DNA from 3 places in the Streptomyces sp. NPDC047085 genome. Region 1 is predicted to be linked to each of the others. Evidence: riboswitches for the same ligand, from Rfam matches in the RefSeq annotation. Region 1 holds a riboswitch; each other region holds the start of a gene.
What was found. A riboswitch is a leader RNA that binds a small molecule or an ion and turns the genes downstream of it on or off. The one in region 1 is predicted to bind S-adenosylmethionine.

Region 2: it holds a riboswitch for S-adenosylmethionine, as region 1 does, so the genes downstream of both, ABZ865_RS07810 (hypothetical protein) here and ABZ865_RS03765 (aminotransferase class V-fold PLP-dependent enzyme) in region 1, are expected to answer to the same signal.
Region 3: it holds a riboswitch for S-adenosylmethionine, as region 1 does, so the genes downstream of both, thrC (threonine synthase) here and ABZ865_RS03765 (aminotransferase class V-fold PLP-dependent enzyme) in region 1, are expected to answer to the same signal.

What each region holds. Positions count from the first base shown of each region.
Region 1 is NZ_JBEYUW010000001.1:878,593-885,591, reverse strand. Features, by position in the region: gene ABZ865_RS03775 (rhomboid family intramembrane serine protease) at 1-53, shown strand, start outside; gene ABZ865_RS03770 (Lrp/AsnC ligand binding domain-containing protein) at 50-331, shown strand; gene ABZ865_RS03765 (aminotransferase class V-fold PLP-dependent enzyme) at 392-1,753, opposite strand; SAM riboswitch class IV at 1,919-2,035, opposite strand; gene trpD (anthranilate phosphoribosyltransferase) at 2,110-3,174, opposite strand; gene ABZ865_RS03755 (cytochrome bc complex cytochrome b subunit) at 3,308-4,945, opposite strand; gene ABZ865_RS03750 (Rieske 2Fe-2S domain-containing protein) at 4,942-6,000, opposite strand; gene ABZ865_RS03745 (c-type cytochrome) at 5,997-6,809, opposite strand; gene ABZ865_RS03740 (heme-copper oxidase subunit III) at 6,890-6,999, opposite strand, start outside.
Region 2 is NZ_JBEYUW010000002.1:472,024-479,022, reverse strand. Features, by position in the region: gene ABZ865_RS07830 (AAA family ATPase) at 1-155, opposite strand, end outside; gene ABZ865_RS07825 (hypothetical protein) at 448-951, shown strand; gene ABZ865_RS07820 (YceI family protein) at 1,012-1,917, opposite strand; gene ABZ865_RS07815 (ATP-binding protein) at 2,375-2,848, opposite strand; gene ABZ865_RS07810 (hypothetical protein) at 2,985-4,016, opposite strand; SAM riboswitch class IV at 4,069-4,176, opposite strand; gene ABZ865_RS07805 (DUF3293 domain-containing protein) at 4,430-4,984, shown strand; gene ABZ865_RS07800 (helix-turn-helix transcriptional regulator) at 5,341-6,198, shown strand; gene ABZ865_RS07795 (DUF397 domain-containing protein) at 6,195-6,380, shown strand; gene ABZ865_RS07790 (hypothetical protein) at 6,495-6,999, opposite strand, start outside.
Region 3 is NZ_JBEYUW010000005.1:69,604-76,602, reverse strand. Features, by position in the region: gene groL (chaperonin GroEL) at 153-1,775, opposite strand; gene ABZ865_RS19015 (cold-shock protein) at 2,099-2,305, opposite strand; gene ABZ865_RS19010 (MoaD/ThiS family protein) at 2,739-3,014, opposite strand; gene thrC (threonine synthase) at 3,011-4,294, opposite strand; SAM riboswitch class I at 4,312-4,453, opposite strand; gene ABZ865_RS19000 (glucosyl-3-phosphoglycerate synthase) at 4,624-5,568, shown strand; gene ABZ865_RS18995 (trehalose-6-phosphate synthase) at 5,687-6,999, shown strand, end outside.

The sequences.
Region 1 (6,999 bases):
CTAGAGTGAGGGCCGCCCCAGCTCCGGCACTCAAGGGAGAGAAGCAGCCGTGATCACCGCGATCGTTCTGATCAAGACCAGCGTGGACCGGATCCCCGAGATCGCGGAGCAGATCGCTTCGCTGGACTCCGTGAGCGAGGTCTTCTCGGTCACCGGTACGTACGACCTGATCGCGATGGTGCGGGTGCGGCAGCACGAGGATCTGGCGGAGGTCATTCCGGGGCGGATCAGCAAGATTCCGGGGGTGGAGGCGACGGACACGCACGTGGCGTTCCGGACGTACTCGCAGCACGACCTGGAGGCGGCGTTCTCGATCGGTCTGGACAACTGATCGGGAACGCCGCCTGATCGTCCTCACTCAGGCCGGTTTCACCTTCACTCAGGCCGGCTTTCACACCGCCGGGACGCAGCGGCCGTCCTCGGTGCGGTACTGCCACTTGGCGCCGTCGCTGACCAGTTCCTTCACCGCGTTCACGAACCGCTCCACGTGCTCGTCCGGGGTTCCCGCGCCGAAGCTCACGCGGATGGCGTTGAGGGACTTCTCGCCCGGCGCGGCCTCGGGGGCGCCACATTCGCCCTGGGTCTGGGGGTCGCTGCCGAGGAGGGTGCGCACCAGGGGGTGGGCGCAGAACAGGCCGTCGCGGACGCCGATGCCGTACTCGGCGGAGAGGGCGGCGGCGAAGTGGGAGCTGTTCCAGCCCTCGACGACGAAGGAGAGGACGCCGACGCGCGGGGCGTCGTCGCCGAAGAGAGAGAGGACGCGCACCTGCGGGACCTCGGCCAGGCCCGCCCGGACCGTGTCGATCAGGTACCGCTCGCGGGCGACGAGCGCGTCGAAGCCGGCCTCGGTGAGGGCCTTGCAGGCGGAGGCGATGGAGTAGGCGCCGATGACGTTCGGGGAGCCGGCCTCGTGGCGGGCGGCGCTCTCGTGCCACTCCACGTCCACGCCGCCGTCCTGGCGACGGGATACCGCGCGGCTCGCGCCGCCGCCCGCGAGGTACGGCTCGGCGGCCCGGAGCCAGTCCGCTCGGCCGGCCAGCACGCCTGAGCCGAAGGGCGCGTACAGCTTGTGGCCGGAGAAGGCGACCCAGTCGACGTCCAGGTCCGTGACCGACACGGGGTGGTGCGGGGCCAGCTGGGCGGCGTCCAGGACGATCCGGGCGCCGTGCGCGTGCGCGGCGGCGGCCAGCTCGCGCACCGGCCACAGCTCGCCGGTGACGTTGGAGGCGCCGGTGACGCAGACCAGGGCCGGGCCGTACGGGTCGCGGTCGGCGAGGGCGCGCTCCAGGGTCTCGACGGCCTGGCGCGGGGTGCGCGGGGCGTTGAGGTAGGTGACGCGGGCGTTCTGCCAGGGCAGCAGCGAGGCGTGGTGCTCGGTCTCGAAGACGAAGACCTGGCAGTCGGCGGGGAGCGCGCGGGCCAGCAGGTTCAGGGAGTCGGTGGTCGAGCGGGTGAAGATCACCTGGTCGGTCGCGCGGCAGTCGAGGAACTCGGCGACGGTCCTGCGGGCGTTCTCGAACAGGTCGGTGGAGAGCTGGGAGAGGTACCCGGCGCCACGGTGGACGCTGCCGTAGTACGGGGCGTAGGCGGCGACGTCGTCCCAGACGCGCTGGAGGGCGGGGGCGCTGGCGGCGTAGTCGAGCGCGGCGTAGGTGACCTCGCCGCCGGTGACGAGCGGGACGGTGACGTCCCGGCCGAGAACGGGCAGCGGGGCACAGACGGACTGGTCGGCGGCAGCGGTGACGACGGACATGGCGAACTCCCGTGAGAGGCAAGGCGGAACCGGCGTGCGAGCGGACGCGGCTCGGGCACGCGGGAAGGTGAAAAAGGGGGATGCGGAGGCGGGGCTCTGCGGCCCTATCGCATTCGCTTGCTCACGGAAGGCTCCTCGACGACCAGGACCCCTGGCTGCTCGAGGGGTCCGCGCTTGCCGTAGACCTCACTGCCTACGGCCTGGTCTTCACCCGGGGCACCCCGCCACGGACGGAGGGTTGCCGGACAGTCGGCCGGGGCCTCATGACTGTCACTCATGACCTGGACAGGAACGTAACGGAAGTGATCGCGGTCCCGCAACTCCTGTCCGGATCGCGGGACCGCACCTCGGCTTCGTCAGCTGTTGGTGGCCGCCACCCAGCGCTCCAGCGTGCTCCTGGCCGCGCCCGAGTCGATCGACTCCGCCGCCCTGGCCATGCCCTCGCGCAGCTGCTCGGGGAGCGCCGCGTCCGTCGGGTGCAGGGCGACCAGGGCCGCCGCCGAGTTCAACAGGACGGCGTCGCGGACCGCGCCCTTCTCGCCGTCCAGCACGCGCAGCGCCACCTGCGCGTTGTAGGCGGCGTCGGCGCCGCGCAGGGCATCGATGGGGACGAGGTCGATGCCGACGTCGCGCGGGTCGAAGACCTCCTCCGTGACCTTGCCGTCCCGGACCACCCACACCCGGGAAGTGGAGGTGGTCGTCAGCTCGTCCAGGCCGTCGTCGCCCCGGAAGACCAGGGAGGAGTTGCCGCGCTCGGCGAGCACGCCGGCCACGATCGGCGCCATGCGCGGGTCGGCCACGCCGACCGCCTGGGCGCGCACCTTGGCCGGGTTGGTGAGCGGGCCGAGGACGTTGAAGGTCGTCCGGATGCCCAACTGGCCGCGGGCGGCGGCGACATGACGCAGCGACGGGTGGAACTTCACCGCGAAGCACATGGTGATGCCGGCCTCTTCGGCGACCTCGGCGACCCGCTGCGGGCTCAGGTTCAGATTGACCCCGAGCTTCTCCAGGACGTCGGAGGAGCCGGAGGCGGAGGACGCGGCGCGGTTGCCGTGCTTGACGACCTTCACCCCGGTGCCGGCGACGACGATCGAGGACATCGTGGAGATGTTGACCGTCTTGGCGCCGTCGCCGCCGGTGCCGACGATGTCGACCGCGGGCCCCGGCACCTCGATCACGTTGGCGTGCTCGTACATGGTCCGTACGAGCCCGATGATCTCCTCCACCGTCTCGCCCTTGGCCCGCAGCGCCACCATGAACCCGGCGATCTGGGCGTCGGTCGCCTCGCCGCGCATGATCCGGTCCATCGCCCACGCGGTGTCGTCGGCGGACAGGTCGCGGCCGTCCAGCAGCCCGTTCAGCAGGGCGGGCCAGGAACGGCCCGCCGCGGTGTCGCCTCCAGCGGGGGTCACAGCGCTCATCAGCCGCTCCTAGTGAGTACCAGCACAGGGTCGTACGAAGTCGTACTCCCCACCTTATCCAGCCCGGGACACGGCGAAGGGCCCCGTCCAGAACTGGACGGGGCCCTTCGACCGTGGCGTGGCGACGCGGGGATCAGTGGTGGCCGTGGCCGCTCGTGATCTCCTTGTACTCCTCGACAGTCGGCTTCGGGATCTGGTTGTCCTCGCCGTAGTAGGCGTTGGAGAGCTTGGCACGCAGCTTCTCCGTGGCCTTCACCTTGCGCTCGACACCGTTCTCGTCGACCGTCGGGCCGATCTTGGCCGGCTCGTACTGGTGGTGAGCCGTGAGGGTGTGCAGCTGCTCCTGGCTGAGCGCCTCGTGCACCTCGATGAACTCACCGTGCGGCAGGCGCTTGATGATGCCGGTCTCGCGACCGTGCAGCACCTTCTCCTTGTCGCGGCGCTGCAGGCCGAGGCAGATGCGCTTGGTGATGATGAACGCGATCACCGGGCCGGCGAAGAAGCCGATGCGGACGAACCAGGTCACGGCGTTGATCGACAGGTGGAAGTGGGTGGCCCACAGGTCGTTGCCACCGCCGACCAGACCGATCATGTACACCGTCACCCAGGCGACACCGAACGCGGTACGCGTCGGGGCGTTGCGCGGGCGGTCCAGGATGTGGTGCTCGCTCTTGTCGCCGGTGACCCAGGACTCGATGAACGGGTACACCGCGATCGCCGCGAGGACCAGACCGAAGAGGACCAGCGGGATGAACACGCCCAGGACGAGCGTGTGACCCCAGAAGTTGATCTCCCAGCCCGGCATGTAGCGGACGAGACCCTCGGCGAAGCCCATGTACCAGTCGGGCTGGGCGCCGGTGGACACCTGGTCGGGCCGGTAGGGGCCCATGGCCCAGATCGGGTTGATCTGGGTGACCGCCGCGATGGCCGCGATGACACCGAAGACCAGGAAGAAGAAGCCTCCGGCCTTCGCCATGTACACCGGCAGCAGCGGCATGCCGACGACGTTCTTCTCGGTCTTTCCGGGGCCCGCGAACTGCGTGTGCTTGTGGTAGAAGACCAGGATCAGGTGGCCGACCACGAGACCGAGCATGATGCCCGGCAGCAGCAGGATGTGGATCGAGTAGAACCGGGCCACGAAGTCGTGGCCGGGGAACTGCCCGCCGAAGAGGAAGAACGAGATGTAGGTGCCGACGATCGGCATCGACAGGATGGCGCCCTCGGTGAAGCGGACACCGGTGCCGGAGAGCAGGTCGTCCGGGAGCGAGTAACCGGTGAAGCCGGTGAACATGCCCAGGACGAACAGCAGAAAGCCGAACAGCCAGTTGATCTCACGCGGCTTGCGGAACGCGCCGGTGAAGAACACGCGCATCATGTGCACGAACATGGCGGCGAGGAAGATCAGCGCAGCCCAGTGGTGGATCTGCCGGATGAGCAGACCACCGCGCACGTCGAAGGAGATGTGCAGGGTCGAGTTGAACGCCTCGGACATCAGCTGTCCCTGGAGCGGGACGTAGCTGCCGTGGTACTCCACCTCGTTCATCGACGGGTGGAAGAACAGCGTCAGATAGACACCCGTCAGGATGATGATGATGAAGCTGTAGAGCGCGACCTCACCCAGCATGAACGACCAGTGGTCGGGGAAGATCTTGCGCATGTTGGCCTTGGCCAGGGAGTAGATCCCGAGCCGGCCGTCGGCCCAGTCCGCGATCCGCTCGCCGGCCGGAGCCTTCCCGCGAGAGCGGGGGGTCTCGTTCGATTCAGTACTCATCCGCGCTCCCAGAATGCAGGACCGACGGGCTCCTCGAAGTCGCCGAGCGCCTGGAGGTAACCCTCTTCGTTCACGCCGATGCGCAGCTGCGGCAGGGCGTGACCGGCCGGGCCGAAGATCACTCGGCCTCCGTCGGAGAGGTCGAAGGTGGACTGGTGGCACGGGCACAGCACGTGGTGCGTCTGCTGCTCGTACAGGGAGATCGGGCAACCGACGTGGGTGCAGATCTTCGAGTACGCGACGATGCCCTCGTGCGACCACGCGAGCTCGCGCTTGTCCTTGATGTTGTTCGGCTGGAGCCGGACGATCATCACGGCGGCCTTGGCGATCTCGTTCTGGAAGTCCTCAGCCTTCTCCTCCAAGCCCTCGGGCTTGACGAAGGTGAGGGAGCCCACAGCGACGTCCTCGGGACGCAGCGGCAGGTTGGTGTTCATGTTGACGAGCAGCTTGCCCTTCGCCCACAGCGTGTGGCGGAGCGACTTGTGGGGCAGCGGGCCGAGGTCGCGCAGCAGCATGACACCGGAGAGCGGCACCAGGGCCAGCGCACCGAACATGGTGTTGCGGATCAGCTTGCGGCGGCCGATCGCCGACTCCTTGGCGCCCTGGCGGAAGTCGTCGAAGACCTTCGCGCGGACCTCGGGAGAGGCCTCGATCGCGTGCCGCTCGTCGGCGATCTCCGCGTCGGACATCAGGGTGCGGGCCCAGTGGACCGCGCCCGCGCCGATGCAGAACAGCGCCACACCGAGGGTCAGGCCCAGCGCGAAGTTCAGCGCGCTGATGTGACCGATCGGGAAGACGAAGATCGACTTCTCGCTCGGGATCGTCACGTACGAGACGATGAAGCCGACGGTGGCCAGCATCGACACCGTGAACAGCAGGGCGACCGTGCGCTCGGACCGCTTGGCGGCCCGCTCGTCGATGTCCTGGATCCGGTGCTCGTGGGGCGGCAGCCCCGGGTCGGCGAACGGGTTCTTCTCGTCCGCGACGCTCACCACGCCGGGGGCGTGGCCCTGCTCAGCGGGCAGGTTCTCTTCTGGAATGTCTTGGCTACTCATGACTTCTTGGCCTTTGCGGTCCGAGCGGCGACCCAGACGGCGACCGCGATCATCGCGCCGAGGCCGAAGATCCAGGCGAACAGACCCTCACTGACCGGCCCGATGCCGCCCAGTTCCATGCCGCCCGGGTTCTCCGTCTTGCTGCCGTCGACCGCGTCGAGGTACGCGATGATGTCCTTCTTGTTCTTCTCCGTCATGGTGGTGTCGGGGAAGGACGGCATGTTCTGCGGGCCCGTCTGCATGGCCTCGTAGATGTGCTTCGGGTCGACGCCCTGGAGGGTCGGCGCGTACTTGCCCTCGGTGAGGGCACCACCCTTGCCGGTGAAGTTGTGGCACTGCGCGCAGTTGGTGCGGAACAGCTCGCCGCCCTTGGCGATGTCCGCGCCGTCCGGGCCGTACTGGTCCTTCGTCGGCACGCTCGGGCCGGCGCCCAGCGACGCGACGTACGCGGCGAGCTGGTCGATCTGTGCCTGCGTGTAGATGGTCTTCTTGCTCGGGAGCTGGGCCATCTGCGAGGTGGACGCCGGCATGCGGCCGGTGCCGACCTGGAAGTCGACCGCGGCGGCGCCCACACCGACCAGGCTCGGGCCGTCGGAGGAGCCCTGGCCACCGGTGCCGTGGCAGCTGGCGCAGCCGACCTCGTAGAGCTTCTTGCCCTCCTTGATGGTCAGGGACTGGGAGGATTCATCGGCCTGCGCCTTGTCCGCGGGCGCGAACGCGGCGTACAGCCCCCCAGTGGCCGCCAGCGCGAGGAGTAGGACGACGACCGCCGCCAGCGGATGGCGTCGTCGTACGGAGAGCTTTTTCACGGATTACCCCGGTGTCAGGATCTTCTGCGTCGATGCTTCTGGGATGTGCGTTGCGAGAACGCGAGCGGGATCGGGTCCGGCTACTTGATCATGTAGATCGTGGCGAAGAGACCGATCCAGACGACATCGACGAAGTGCCAGTAGTAGGACACGACGATGGCGGCGGTCGCCTGCTCGTGGGTGAACCTCC
Region 2 (6,999 bases), on a different contig from region 1:
AGCGCATAGCGCTCAAGCGGCAGCGTCCTCCAGCCCTCCAACGGGAACTGGGACAGCACTCGCTCGCGCTCGTCCTTGGCTGCCGACTCCATCTCAGCGACGGCCGCCTGATTGAACTGGTCCGTCGCCACGCGCACATCCGCCCCACCTGTCATGCCGCCATGATGCCGATGAGCGCGAGCCCGCCGCTGGGTCTTGGTCATTTCCTGTGCGGGGCGGCTCTGCCGGAGGCCACGAACACGTTGTACAACAGCCCGGTCAGCCGGGAGGAACTGGGCCTCGGACAGGTGAGGTCGGTGCAGAAGGTGAAGCCCGAGGCGCTGCCCGTGCTGCTGCCGGCCGAGGGCGGGGTTGTAGGACGACCAGGACGGGGGAGGAGACGCGTCCCACGGCTCGTGAGCCTTCGCTCGTCGAGTGCCCGACACCCCGCCAGCTATCGTGATCGGCATGCCGTCGTCGCACCTGCTGATCATCGGAGACAGGGCCGCCCTGAGCTGGGTGGTGACCGAGCAGCGGATGGCGTTCCCCGCAGGACGGGCGAAGGCGGCCCGGGCGCTGGAGGAAGGCGATGAGATCTTCCTCTACACCACACGGGGCTGCTTCCGGAACCCGACGCGGGACCTCGGACGGATCGTCGGCCGGGCCACGATCGCCAGTCCGGTGCGGGCCCTGGACGAGCCGGTCGTCTTCGGCGAGCGGACCTTCCCGGAGGGCTGCCGCCTGGAGGTGTCCGGCCTGGCCCGCTTCCGCGAGGGGCTGGTCCTGCGCGACCTGGTACCGCGCCTGTCGGTGTTCCCCGACCCGGCCACGTGGAGCGTCCGCATGCGGCGTGCGTCGCTGACGCTGCCCGCGGCTGATGCCGACCTGGTGCGTGCGGAGTTGGAACCGCTGCTGCGCCCCTACGACGAGGCGGCCGAGGGCTACCGCTGGAAGGAATCCGTGTCGGGCTAGCCCGAAGCACCGGAGACCGGCCTCCCCAGGTCGGTGGAACGTGGAGGGCCGGCCTGTCGCCTACTCCGGGGGCGTGGGGGTCTCCGGGGTGCGGTACATCGCCTGGGCGTCCAGCTCCAGCTGCACGGTCGGTCCGACGACCGCGATGCCACGGGCCAGCATGGAACGCCAGTTGAGGGTGAAGTCCTCCCGGTGCAGCTCCGCCTTCGCCAGCGCCGCGCAGCGCAGTTCCTGCTCGTAGCCGCCGTTCACCGTGCCGAGGTATGTCGTGTCCAGGCCCACGGAGCGGCTGGTGCCATGCATGGTGAGCGTGCCGTGAAGCGTCCACTTGGAGCCGCCCCGGTAGACGAACCGGGTGCTGGTGAAGTCGATGTACGGATAACGCTCGACGTCGAGGAAGTCCGCAGAACGCAGGTGGTTGTCGCGGGTCTTGTTGCCCGTGGTGATGCTGGACGCGTCGATGCGCACCGACACCTGGGAGTCGGCCATGTCTGGCGCGATACGGATGCCGCCGTTGAAACGGGTGAAGCGGCCGTGGACGTGGGCCATGCCCACGTGCTTGGCGATGAACCGGATCGCGGTGTGCGGCGGGTCGAACAGCCAGGTGCCGGGCGGCGGGAGTTCCAGCTGACGGGCGGGCGGCAGCGCGATGCGCATCGGGGAGACGACGACTCCGGCGGCTATGTCGACGCTCTCGCGGGCGGGTGTGAGCCCCTCCGTCGCGGCCATCACGCTGTAGGAGCCCGGCGGCAGCATGGCCATGAACAGGCCGTACGGATCGGTGCTGCCGCGGGCGACGACGCGGTGGCTGTCCAACGCGGTCACCGTGACCTCGGCACCCCCCAGGGGCTGCCCCATGGGGTCGACGACCTCGCAGCCGTATGCGCCCGCGCCGGCCGGCAGGGGTACTGAGAGGCCCAGCGCGGCAGTGCGGGAACGCCGACGCCGGAGCAGTCCGAAGGCCATGCTCTTCACCTTTCTTTCCCCGCATCACGACCGCGAGCCTCACGGACGTGTCCACGTCCACGTGCGGCCGGACCAACCGGAGACTGGTTGCAGGCGCGATGAAGTCAAATGTTCAACGATCATAGAGCAGGTGATGTGGAGCAGTTCCTCACTGATGTCGACGTGAGACAAGGTGTTCCAACGCCTCCGGCCGCCGTCAACGGCCGTATCCTCGGGCCGATATGGCGACTCCACGGCCCTGCGCTTTGCATCACTGCTGTGGCGAAACGGCACCTAGAATTCCGCGAGGTTTACGTAGGGCTCGCCGTTCTCTCACGCAGTCCACACATCCTTCGCACGGTGGGGCAGCTCAGAGCCGGGGCCGGAACCCGGGATGGGTCCGGGCCCGGCACAGTCCGGCCGCAGGTGTCCCATACGCCGCACACGCCACGTGCGTGCGACAGGCCCCTCACCGGCGTCAGTCGGCTCCGTCCAACTGCTGCGGCTCGTGAGCGGTGGAGGTGTCGATTTCCGCCCAGATGGTCTTGCCACCCGGCGGGTACGCTTCCGAGGCCCAGCGGTCGGCCAGGGCGGTAACGATGAGCAGGCCACGGCCTGTCTCGCTGTCGAGCCCGGTCTCGAAGTCCATGGCGGCTGACGGGATGCGGTCACCCCGAGCATCGGTGACCGCAATCCGCAGGAGTCCGGGCGTAGGGTCGAGGTGGAGCGCCAAGCGGAAGTCGCGGCCCTGAACCCGACCGTGCAGCGCCGCGTTGGCCGCCAGCTCCGCCACGATCTGCTCCGCCCGCTCGACCACGGAGGGTGAAACCTGCCAGGCCCGCAACTCCGCAGCGGTGAGCAACCGGGCGAGCCTTGCGCCGCGACGGGTCGAGGACAGTTGCTGCGCGAAAGTCCTGACGGCGGTGGATGCGTGGGGAGTGGTCGCGTTCATGAGAGCCACCGTGAGGGTCACGCGGGGGCACACGCCAGGGGAGAGGCCCGTACGCTGCGTGAGGGTACGGGCGCATCCCCTGGACGGTACGACGGTCAGCCGTCACTGAACCCGGTGCGGCAACGTCAAGGGGCTGTCAGTAATGCTCCAGGTCCAGAAGGACGTAGCAGCGGGACCAGTTGACGTTCCACTCGCCATCGACCTCATAACCGATCTCCCGTACCTGCTCGGTCGCCCGCTCCAGTACGCTCCGCAGCCCTTCCAGGGTTCCGGTGTCCTCGAACATGCCGCTGGGCTCCGACAAGGGTCCGCGGTACATCACATGCTGATCTCCCCAACGTGTCCCGACAACTTGGACGGTGTGCGTGTCACCGCCGTACTCGACCGACACGTAGTAGCTGACCTCGCCCGAGTCCCCATCCGCGTCATCGCCGGAGGGATCCGCATCCCGGGTTTCGTTCAGGGAAGCTGTGACATCACAGACGCACGAGGACCACCAGAGACGCCACGGCCCGGCCGTGTCCCATCTCTCCGTGTCGAGCTTCCTCTGGGCAACTTCGGTGAGAAGGGCGAGTCCCAGGAGCGAGCGCCTGTCGAAGTCCGGTGGGTGCTCGCCGCGCAGGTCGTAGGACGGGTCCTGTGCCATCCCTCCGGGGAAGGCATCCACGAGTTCCAAGAGGCAATTGCCGCCACCGCCCTCCGCCTCCTCAGGGTTGTCCACCTTGGCGTAGCGCTCTTTGTCCGCCTCGCAGCACCAGCAGAGACCGGGCATGCAGCAACACGCGTCGGTGTCCGTCTCGTCGGCCTGGGTGGCGTCTGCGGCATCCTCAAGCCCTGTGGAATCGGGGGCAGTTTCCTGACTCGGAGAAGGTTCGGGCCGGCCCGGATTGAGGTAGACGGCTTCCAGCCGTGCTTTTCCGATACGGCTGTTGCTCAGCCATTCAGGCACCTCGTCGCGGATGTCGACGGCCCGTGCCTGCGTTGGATGGTCCCCGTTGCGGTAGAAGGCGATATCGCAGGAGCTGTCGAGCCATTCGTCGAAGCGCTCGTCGGTCCCCAGCCGGCCGAGGCCGCTCGACTCGGCCGTGCGGAACAGCGCCCGCGCGGCAGCGGCGTCGATGAGCGGAAGGCCTTCGCGGCCAGGAGATGTCTCGGAGGGAACGTGCATGTCAGTAGCCTCCCGGAGTCGAAGGACCCCGGTAGCGCGCCGCACCCCGGTGATCTGCTGCTTCCCACGCATCTCGCGTGGCTTGGCCGTCACCCGGGGCACCTCGCCTCGGGCGGGATGCCGTCCAGCAAGCCGGGACTTGGCGCTGGAACACACGACCGACCGGGAAGCTAACACCCGTGTCGATCTCCCGCAACGTCTCTCACAACCCTTTACTCCGGAAGCGGAGTCATGACATCTTGCGGCTCGGCCCACCCAGCCGTCGCGCACGGCCGGGACAGCCGCCGGCCGGCCATCTCGCCCACCGCGAGAGTGCCCTTCCGGCCAGGACAACGCCCCATGAACCCGTGGGGACGAGTACCGATCTCCCTGCACGACGTGTAAGGGGGTCCTTCGTTTCACAGGAGGCCCTTGTGCACGCCACCGACGCAACCAGTACGCCTCGTAATTGGGATCTTTACCGGACAGCGATCGCCCACATTCAGTACCAGGGCCGGACGGTACGAGTCGAACCGCGTCCCTGGGGCACAGCTGAAGGCCCCTTTCCGGAATCAGCCGGCGTGGGCACCGTCCACGTGATCACGGCCTGGAATCCCCGTGGGCGTACCGCTTCCGCCGACGACAACGCCCGCGCCCAGGGCCAGTTGCTCGACGAGATCCGCAACCGTGCGCTCACCTGGTGGGTCGCCGAAGGAGGCGACGTGTCCGGCACCCACCGAGAGGAGAGCGTCGCCGTCGTAGGCCTCAGCGATGCCGCGGCGCTTGAACTGGGGCGCCGCTTCGGCCAGGACGCGATCTTCGCCTGGACTCCAGACGCCTGGCGCGTTCTGGCATGCGACAGTGCGGCCGTGGCTGCGAGCGGATGGGCCGCGTCCGCGAGCGGCCGGCTTTCATCGCTTCGCCCACGTGGCGACGCCGGGCGCGACCGCTCGGACGGTCCGTCGGGCCACCGCTTCGACGAGCGCTGAAGTAGGTAGGAGAACGACCGATGGGCATGTACCCCATGCGCACCCCGGACCATTGTCCCCACTGCGGCAGGATGCTCGCCGGTCCGCCTCCCCAGCGGGTCAGGGCCGACGGCTTCCCTGCGGAGGTGACCTATGAGACCGACCCCGTGTGTGGCGCGCGCTGGCACGTGTGGGACAGGACGTCCCCGCTGCGCCGCTTGGCCCGTCCATATGTGGAGGGCACGGGCTGACACAGCCAGACCTCCGTACGGTGAGTCAGCGTACGGACACGTTCGGTGGACAGTACGAATTCCACTTGGCCACGCTGGGGTTGCGATGGCGGGTTTGGCACGTGTGCACCTGGAGGTGGGCCTCGAATGACGACCGACAACGTCGACCCGGTGGCGGAAGGGGAGTGCGTACGGGAACCGGACCCGTCGGACAGTCTGCGGACGTTCGGGGCGGTCGTCCAGGCCCTGCGCGAGCATGCGGGGCTCAGCAGGGCGGAGTTCGCCGAGCTGGTCCAGTTCTCCAAACACACGGTGGAGTCAGTGGAGTTGGGGAGGCGAATGCCGGACGAGTCCTTCGTGGAGCGGGCGGAGGAGGTGCTGGGGAACACCGGGGCGCTGAGGAAGGCGGCGAAATTTCTGACGCGAGGGGAGGCGGGGCTGGCAGCCTGGTTCCGGCGGTGGGCGAAGTTGGAGAAGGTCGCGGTGAGTCTGTGTACGTATGAGTGCCGGTTGGTGCCGGGGATGTTGCAGTCGGAGGGGTATGCGCGGGCGGTGTTCGACAACAGCATCCCCCTGTTGTCGGACGACCAGATGGAGGCGCAGGTCGCCGCACGGCTGGAGCGTCAGAAGGTGTTGTACGAGCGGGCCCACGTCCCATTCACCTTCATCATGGAGGAGCATGTGCTCCGGCGTCGGCTCGGCGGGACCGAGGTCATGCGGGGCTTGCTCGCCCACGTGCTGAAGCTGAGCGCCTTGCGGAACGTGACGCTCCAAATCATGCCGGTGGACACCGAGTTTCATGGGTGCCTGGATGGGCCGGTATGGCTCCTGGAAACGCCGAAGGGCCAGCGGTTCGCGTACTCCGAAGGCCAGCAGAACGGCCGCCTCATCTCCGACGTGAAAGAGGTGAGCCTCCTCTGCCAGCGCTATGACACACTGCGGTCGCAGGCCCTGAACCCCACGGAGTCACGGGGTCTGCTGGAGCGACTGCAAGGAGAGCTATGAGCACGACGGAACTGGCCTGGTTCAAGTCCAGTTACAGCGGCACCCAGGGTGACAACTGCGTCGAGGTCGCCGTCACCGAACAGGCCGTCCGTGTACGGGACTCCAAGGACGTGACCCGTCCGGCCTTTGCTGTGGGCCGGGACGGCTGGTCGCGCTTCCTGGACTTTGTGGCGGAGGCCTGAAGGCGGCGCGTCACGATGGCAGGCCGGCAGACGCATGCCACCGTGACGCGTAAACCGGCTCTTCGGAGTGAGGGTGTAGTCGGGCTGCACACGTGGCTGACGGTCGGCGCTCTCTCAGCGGTCCGCGTCGCGTTCCTCCTCGTCCCCGAGCAGACGGCGCGCTCGGTCGGCGATCTCGCTGGAGAGTTTGCCCGTTACTGAGCTGGCCCGGTCGAGGGTCTCGTTGCCGAAGCTTATGGCGGCGTCGACGCTTTTTGCTCCTGTCTCGAGCGCCTTGTCCCTCGCCTCCGTGGCCGCGTCCACCCATCGTCTCGCCTCCGATGACAGGCGACCGGACTCGATCCCGAGCCGCCCGTGGAAGCCATGGACGCTGGTTGCGACATGGTTGCTCGACTGGACCAGGGCCGGGGACTTGAACGGGTTCAGCAGCACTTTCGCGTTGGCCGTGCCGGCAGCCACATCCATCCGGGCCACCAGACGCTCGGTGCTCCGCGCGATGAGATCCAGGCGGTTCTGTCGGGCAGCCCGAAGCCCGATGCGATGCTGGTCCAGTTCATGCGGGGACGTGTCCAGCACTCGGTCGAGTTCGAGCACGGCGATCGCGTCCTGCAGTTGGAAG
Region 3 (6,999 bases), on a different contig from region 1:
CACCTTCTTAAGCAACTGAGGGTACGGCGTCCCGCATTCCCACCTCAGCGAGGAGTGGTGTGATCCCGGACACGCCCGAGGGCGGCACCCCCTGCAACAGACAGGGAGTGCCGCCCTCGGTACTGAAGGACAGGCGATCGGCCAGAGGTCGATCAGAAGTCCATGTCACCGCCCGGCATGCCGCCGCCGGCCGGCGCGGCGGCCTTCTCCGGCTTGTCGGCGATGACGGCCTCGGTGGTGAGGAACAGCGCGGCGATGGAGGCGGCGTTCTGCAGGGCAGAGCGGGTCACCTTCGCCGGGTCGATGATGCCCTCGGCGACCAGGTCGACGTACTCGCCGGTCGCGGCGTTCAGGCCGTGGCCCGGGGTCAGGTTGCGCACCTTCTCCACCACGACACCGCCCTCGAGGCCGGCGTTGACGGCGATCTGCTTCAGCGGGGCCTCCAGCGCGAGCTTCACGGCGTTGGCGCCGGTCGCCTCGTCACCGTCGAGCTCCAGCTTCTCGAAGACGTTGGTGGTCTGCAGCAGGGCCACGCCACCACCGGCGACGATGCCCTCCTCGACGGCGGCCTTCGCGTTGCGGACGGCGTCCTCGATGCGGTGCTTGCGCTCCTTGAGCTCCACCTCGGTGGCGGCACCGGCCTTGATGACCGCGACACCGCCGGCGAGCTTCGCCAGGCGCTCCTGCAGCTTCTCGCGGTCGTAGTCCGAGTCGCTGTTCTCGATCTCGGCGCGGATCTGGTTCACGCGGCCGTTGACCTGCTCCGAGGAGCCGGCACCGTCGACGATGGTGGTCTCGTCCTTGGTGATGACGACCTTGCGGGCGCGGCCCAGGAGGTCCAGGGTCGCGTTCTCCAGCTTGAGGCCGACCTCCTCGGAGATGACCTCGCCGCCCGTGAGGATGGCGATGTCGCCGAGCATGGCCTTGCGGCGGTCGCCGAAGCCCGGGGCCTTGACGGCGACGGACTTGAAGGTGCCGCGGATCTTGTTGACGACCAGGGTCGACAGGGCCTCGCCCTCGACGTCCTCGGCGATGATCAGCAGCGGCTTGCCCGACTGCATGACCTTCTCGAGCAGCGGGAGCAGGTCCTTGACGGAGCCGATCTTGGAGTTGGCGATGAGGATGTACGGGTCCTCGAGCGACGCCTCCATGCGCTCCATGTCGGTCGCGAAGTAGGCGGAGATGTAGCCCTTGTCGAAGCGCATGCCCTCGGTGAGCTCGAGCTCCAGGCCGAAGGTGTTGCTCTCCTCGACGGTGATGACGCCTTCCTTGCCGACCTTGTCCATGGCCTCGGCGATCAGCTCGCCGATCTGGGTGTCGGCGGCGGAGATGGACGCGGTGGAGGCGATCTGCTCCTTGGTCTCGACGTCCTTCGCCTGCTCCAGCAGGGCGGCGGAGACGGCCTCGACGGCCTTCTCGATACCGCGCTTCAGGGCCATCGGGTTGGCGCCGGCGGCGACGTTGCGCAGGCCTTCCTTGACCAGGGCCTGGGCGAGGACGGTCGCGGTGGTCGTACCGTCACCGGCGACGTCGTCCGTCTTCTTGGCGACTTCCTTGACCAGCTCGGCGCCGATCTTCTCGTACGGGTCCTCGAGCTCGATCTCCTTGGCGATGGAGACACCATCGTTGGTGATCGTGGGGGCGCCCCACTTCTTCTCGAGGACGACGTTGCGACCCTTGGGGCCGAGCGTCACCTTGACGGCGTCCGCGAGCTGGTTCATGCCGCGCTCGAGGCCGCGCCGCGCCTCCTCGTCGAACGCGATGATCTTGGCCATGTGAAGTGGTCCCTCCAGGACTGGGGGTGATTCCTTCGGACCGCGCCCGCGCCCGCGACGGACGGCTCGCCGACCTGTGGTTCCTTGCCCCACCTGGCCTGCGGGCCTCACCGACCCGGTCCATCTTTGTCACTCTCACCTTCAGAGTGCTAACGCCAATGATTAGCACTCGGCATGGTCGAGTGCAAGCGGCTCACGGGATGCGGGCAGGGCGTCGGCCGCGCGCGAACAGGGAGCGCCGGGCATGCCGAAGGGTCCGTACCCAGAGGTACGGACCCTTCGAAGATGAAACAGAAGAACGTCGCTGTCAGTCGACGCGTGCTTCAGCTGGTCGCCAGCCGGACCATGTCCGCCTGCGGGCCCTTCTGGCCCTGCGAGATCTCGAAGTCGACCCGCTGCCCCTCTTCCAGGGTGCGGTAACCGTCCATCTGGATCGCGCTGTAGTGGACGAAAACATCCGCACCACCGTCGACCGCGATGAAGCCGTACCCCTTCTCCGCGTTGAACCACTTGACGGTGCCCTGAGCCATGCCTAACTCCCCTATTACTGGCCCTTGCACAGATCCACACTTCGCGGATCCGGGTCAGACCTCACCCCCCAAATCGGTCGGGGGCGTGCGCCGGAACGCGTCGACCGCGGCTGAATGTATCTGTCCAACTGCCGTCTGCAACAGGTCAATCGGACGAGAATTCTGGACGCGACTGGTCCGGAATGTGGCGAGAATTCGCCAGAAGGCGGGGCAAGTCGGGCCCCGTAAAAACCACAAATGCCGCATACAACCCGGGCATTTTGGCTACTTCTTGTCGGGCACGCGGCATCGTTTCAGGGCCCCCGACCTGTGCGGCGGGGAGCGCGTTCCCCAACTGTACCGCGCTCAATCACGCAGAATGGCCCCCTCCGTTTCTCTCACGGAGGAGGCCATTCGATGAACGCTCGGTAACCGTGGTTACCTTGGGTAATACTCAGCCGCCGGCGACGGCCGGAATGATCGATACGCCGGCACCGTCCGGCGTGGCCGTCTCCAGGCCCTGCTCGAAGCGGACGTCGTCGTCGTTCACGTACACGTTGACGAAGCGGCGCAGCTTGCCCTGGTCGTCCAGGACGCGGGCGGCGATTCCGGTGTGGTTCTTCTCCAGGTCCTCGATGACCTCGGCGAGCGTCGCGCCCTCGGCGGCGACCTCGGCCTGGCCGCCGGTGTAGGTGCGCAGGATGGTGGGGATGCGAACGGTCACGCTCATACGAGGCCAGCCTCTCGGAAGGAGTCCAGGGTCGGACGGATGGTGGCGGTCAGGCCGGTGCCGGCCACCGCGTCGAGGGTCTTGAGGCCGTCACCCGTGTTGAGGACGACCGTGGTGAGCGACGGGTCCAGGACGCCGTTCTCGATCAGCTTCTTCGTGACGCCGACCGTCACACCGCCCGCCGTCTCGGCGAAGATACCCTCGGTGCGGGCCAGCAGCTTGATGGCGTCGACCACCTGCTCGTCCGTCACGTCCTCCACGGCACCGCCCGTGCGGCGCGCGATGTCCAGGACGTACGGCCCGTCGGCCGGGTTGCCGATGGCGAGGGACTTGGCGATGGTGTTCGGCTTCTGGGGGCGGACCACGTCGTGGCCGGCCTTGAAGGCCGTCGACACCGGCGAGCAGCCCTCGGCCTGGGCGCCGAAGATCTTGTATGGCTTGTCCTCGACGAGCCCGAGCTTGATCAGCTCCTGGAGCCCCTTGTCGATCTTCGTGAGCTGCGAGCCGGACGCGATCGGGACGACCAGCTGATCCGGGAGCCGCCAGCCGAGCTGCTCGCAGATCTCGTACGCCAGGGTCTTCGAACCCTCCGCGTAGTACGGCCGCAGGTTGACGTTGACGAAGCCCCAGCCCTCGCCGGCCGGGTCGCCGATCAGCTCGGAGCAGAAGCGGTTCACGTCGTCGTAGTTGCCCTCGATGCCGACCAGTTCACCGCCGTAGACCGCCGCCATGACGACCTTGCCCTGCTCCAGGTCGTGCGGGATGAACACGCAGGAGCGGAAGCCGGCCCGGGCCGCGGCGGCGCCGACCGCGCCCGCGAGGTTGCCGGTGGAGGAGCAGGAGAGCGTCGTGAAGCCGAAGGCGCGCGCGGCCTCCAGGGCCTGGGCGACGACGCGGTCCTTGAAGGAGTGCGTCGGGTTGCCGGAGTCGTCCTTCACGTACAGCCCGCCGGTGACGCCCAGCTCGCGGGCCAGGTTGTCGGCCTTGACGAGCTTGGTCCAGCCGGGGTTGATGTTGGGCTTGTCGGCCACGTCGGCCGGGACCGGCAGCAGGGGCGCGTAACGCCAGATGTTCGCGGGGCCCGCCTCGATGCGCCCCCGCAGTTCCTCGGGCTCGTAGGCCGAGAAGTCGTACGCGATCTCCAGCGGGCCGAAACACTCCTCGCAGGCGAACACCGGTCCGAGCGGCACCCGGTGACCGCACTCGCGACAGCTCAGCGCCGCGGCCGGGCCGAGGTCTACGGTGGGATTGCTGGTGCTTGCAACTGTCTGCACAGCCATGGAGGCGAGGCCCTTTCTCCTCATCTTCCTCACGACGCATCTCGCCGTGAGACGGATTTGGCACCTTCCCTAGCCGGGAGCCTCGCGGGTGAACGAGTACCGACTGGAGGGTTGCCGGGGCTTCATCGGGCCGTGTCCCTCTGCCCCTCTGGATGAGCGGTATGCGGTTGTGTGAACGCCGTTGACCCCCGACATGCGATGGTCATCGGCGTTGTTCAAGACTGTAACCGAAGGCCACGACAGTTGAGAGAGTCGTCCGAACCGCGAGATGGATCACCCGGTTCCCCGGAACGCCCGGTGTGATCACGAACAGTGAGGAGCCGCAGACCGTGCTGGAAGAAGTCGAGCGCTGGCTGGCCACCCGCTCCTGGTCCGTGGCCGACCGACCGCTGCACCGCGTGCTGGCCGCCAAACAGCGCACCGGCCAGTCCGTCTCCGTCGTCCTGCCCGCGCTCAACGAGGAGGAGACCGTCGGCGACATCGTCGCCGCCATCCGCCACGACCTCGTGCTCCAGGCCCCGCTCGTCGACGAGATCGTCGTCGTCGACTCCGGCTCCACCGACCGCACCTCCGAGGTCGCGGCCGCCGCGGGCGCGCGGGTCGTCCATCGCGACGACATCCTCCCGCGCATCCCGGCCGTCCCCGGCAAGGGTGAGGTGCTGTGGCGCTCCCTGCTGGTCACCGGCGGCGACATCGTCTGCTTCGTCGACGCCGACCTGAAGGAGTTCTCCTCGGACTTCGTCCTCGGCATCGTGGGCCCCCTGCTCACCGATCCGGACGTCGACCTGGTCAAGGCGATGTACGACCGCCCGCTCGCCGGGGCGGCCGGGCAGGGCGGCCGGGTCACCGAGCTGATGGCCCGTCCGCTGCTGAACATGCACTGGCCCCAGCTGGCCGGCTTCGTGCAGCCCCTGGGCGGGGAGTACGCGGCCCGCCGCTCGCTGCTGGAGCAGCTGCCGTTCCCGGTCGGGTACGGCGTCGAGCTGGGCATGCTGGTGGACGCCCTGCACCTGGTGGGCCTGGACGCGCTGGCCCAGGTGGACGTGGGCGTGCGCAGGCACCGGCACCAGGACGGGCAGGCGCTGGGCCGGATGGCCGCCGCGATCTACCGCACCGCCCAGCTGCGGCTCGCCCGCGGACACCTCGTCCGGCCCGCCCTCACCCAGTTCGAGCGGGGCGAGGACGGGTTCGAGCCGCGCACCTACTCGGTGGACACCGAGGAACGGCCGCCGATGGCGGAGATCGCGGAGTACGCGGCGCGCCGGGTGGCGTGAGGGCTCCGGGCACCGAGGGCGCCCGGGGCGTGTGAACGGCGGACAACGGCTGTATACAGCCCCCTTTCGGGGCGGACCGTACGTTTGAGCGTTTCCGGGCCGGGCTAGGTTCTGGACCATGGCTTCCTCCCGTGGTGCTGAGGTGCTGGTCGCGTCGAATCGCGGCCCGGTTTCGTACGAGGTGCGCGAGGACGGCTCGCTGCACGCCCGGCGGGGCGGCGGCGGGCTGGTCTCGGGTCTGTCGGCGATCGGGCCGGAGACCGACGCGGTGTGGGTGTGCGCCGCGCTGGGCGACGGCGACCGCGAGGCCGTACGGCGCGCGGGGGGCGGACTGCTGCCGGCCGAGGACAGCGGCGGGCAGCGGGTACGGATGCTCGGCATCGACCCGGCCGTGTTCGCCGACGCCTACAACGGCATCGCCAACTCGGTGCTCTGGTTCGTCCACCACATGCTGTACCAGACCCCGCTGGAGCCGCTCTTCGACGCGGAGTTCCGCCGGCAGTGGGAGTCGTACCGCTCCTACAACCGCGCCTTCGCCGAGGCGCTGGCCGAGGAGGCGGGCGAGGGCGCGGCGGTCCTGATCCAGGACTACCACCTGGCCCTCGCCCCCCGGATGCTCCGCCAGCTCCGCCCCGACCTGCGCATCGGCCACTTCTCGCACACCCCGTGGGCGCCGCCGGACTACTTCCGTCTCCTGCCCGACGACATCGCGGCCGAGCTGCTCACCGGCATCCTCGGCGCGGACCGGGCGGCGTTCCTGACCCATCGGTGGGCGGACGCGTTCACCGACTGCTGCCACGCCGTGCTGGGCCCCGGCATCCCGTCCGGGACCCGGATCGGGGTGCACGGGCTCGGGGCGGACGCGGACTTCCTGCGCGAACGGGCGCACCGGACGGACGTGTCCGAACGGATGGCGGTGCTGCGGGAGGAGATCGGCGAGGGCCGCCGGACGATCGTCCGGGTGGACCGGACGGAGCTGTCGAAGAACATCGTGCGGGGGCTGCTGGCGTACCGGCAGCTGCTGACCGATCATCCCGAGTGGCGGGAGCGGGTCGTCCATCTGGCCTTCGCGTATCCGTCCCGGCAGGACCTGGCGGTGTACCGGGACTACACCGCCGAGGTGCAGCGGGTCGCGCAGGAGATCAACGGGGAGTTCGGCACGCCGGGCTGGACGCCGGTCGTGCTCCATGTGAAGGACGACTTCGCCAGGTCGCTGGCCGCGTACCGGATGGCGGACGTGGCCCTGGTCAATCCGATCCGGGACGGCATGAACCTGGTCGCCAAGGAGGTGCCGGTCGTGTCGGACGAGGGGTGCGCGCTGGTGCTGTCGCGGGAGGCGGGGGCGTACGAGGAGTTGGGCGACGATGCGGTGGTGGTGAACCCGTACGACATCGGGGGAACGGCGCGGGCGTTGCACGAGGCGCTGTCCCT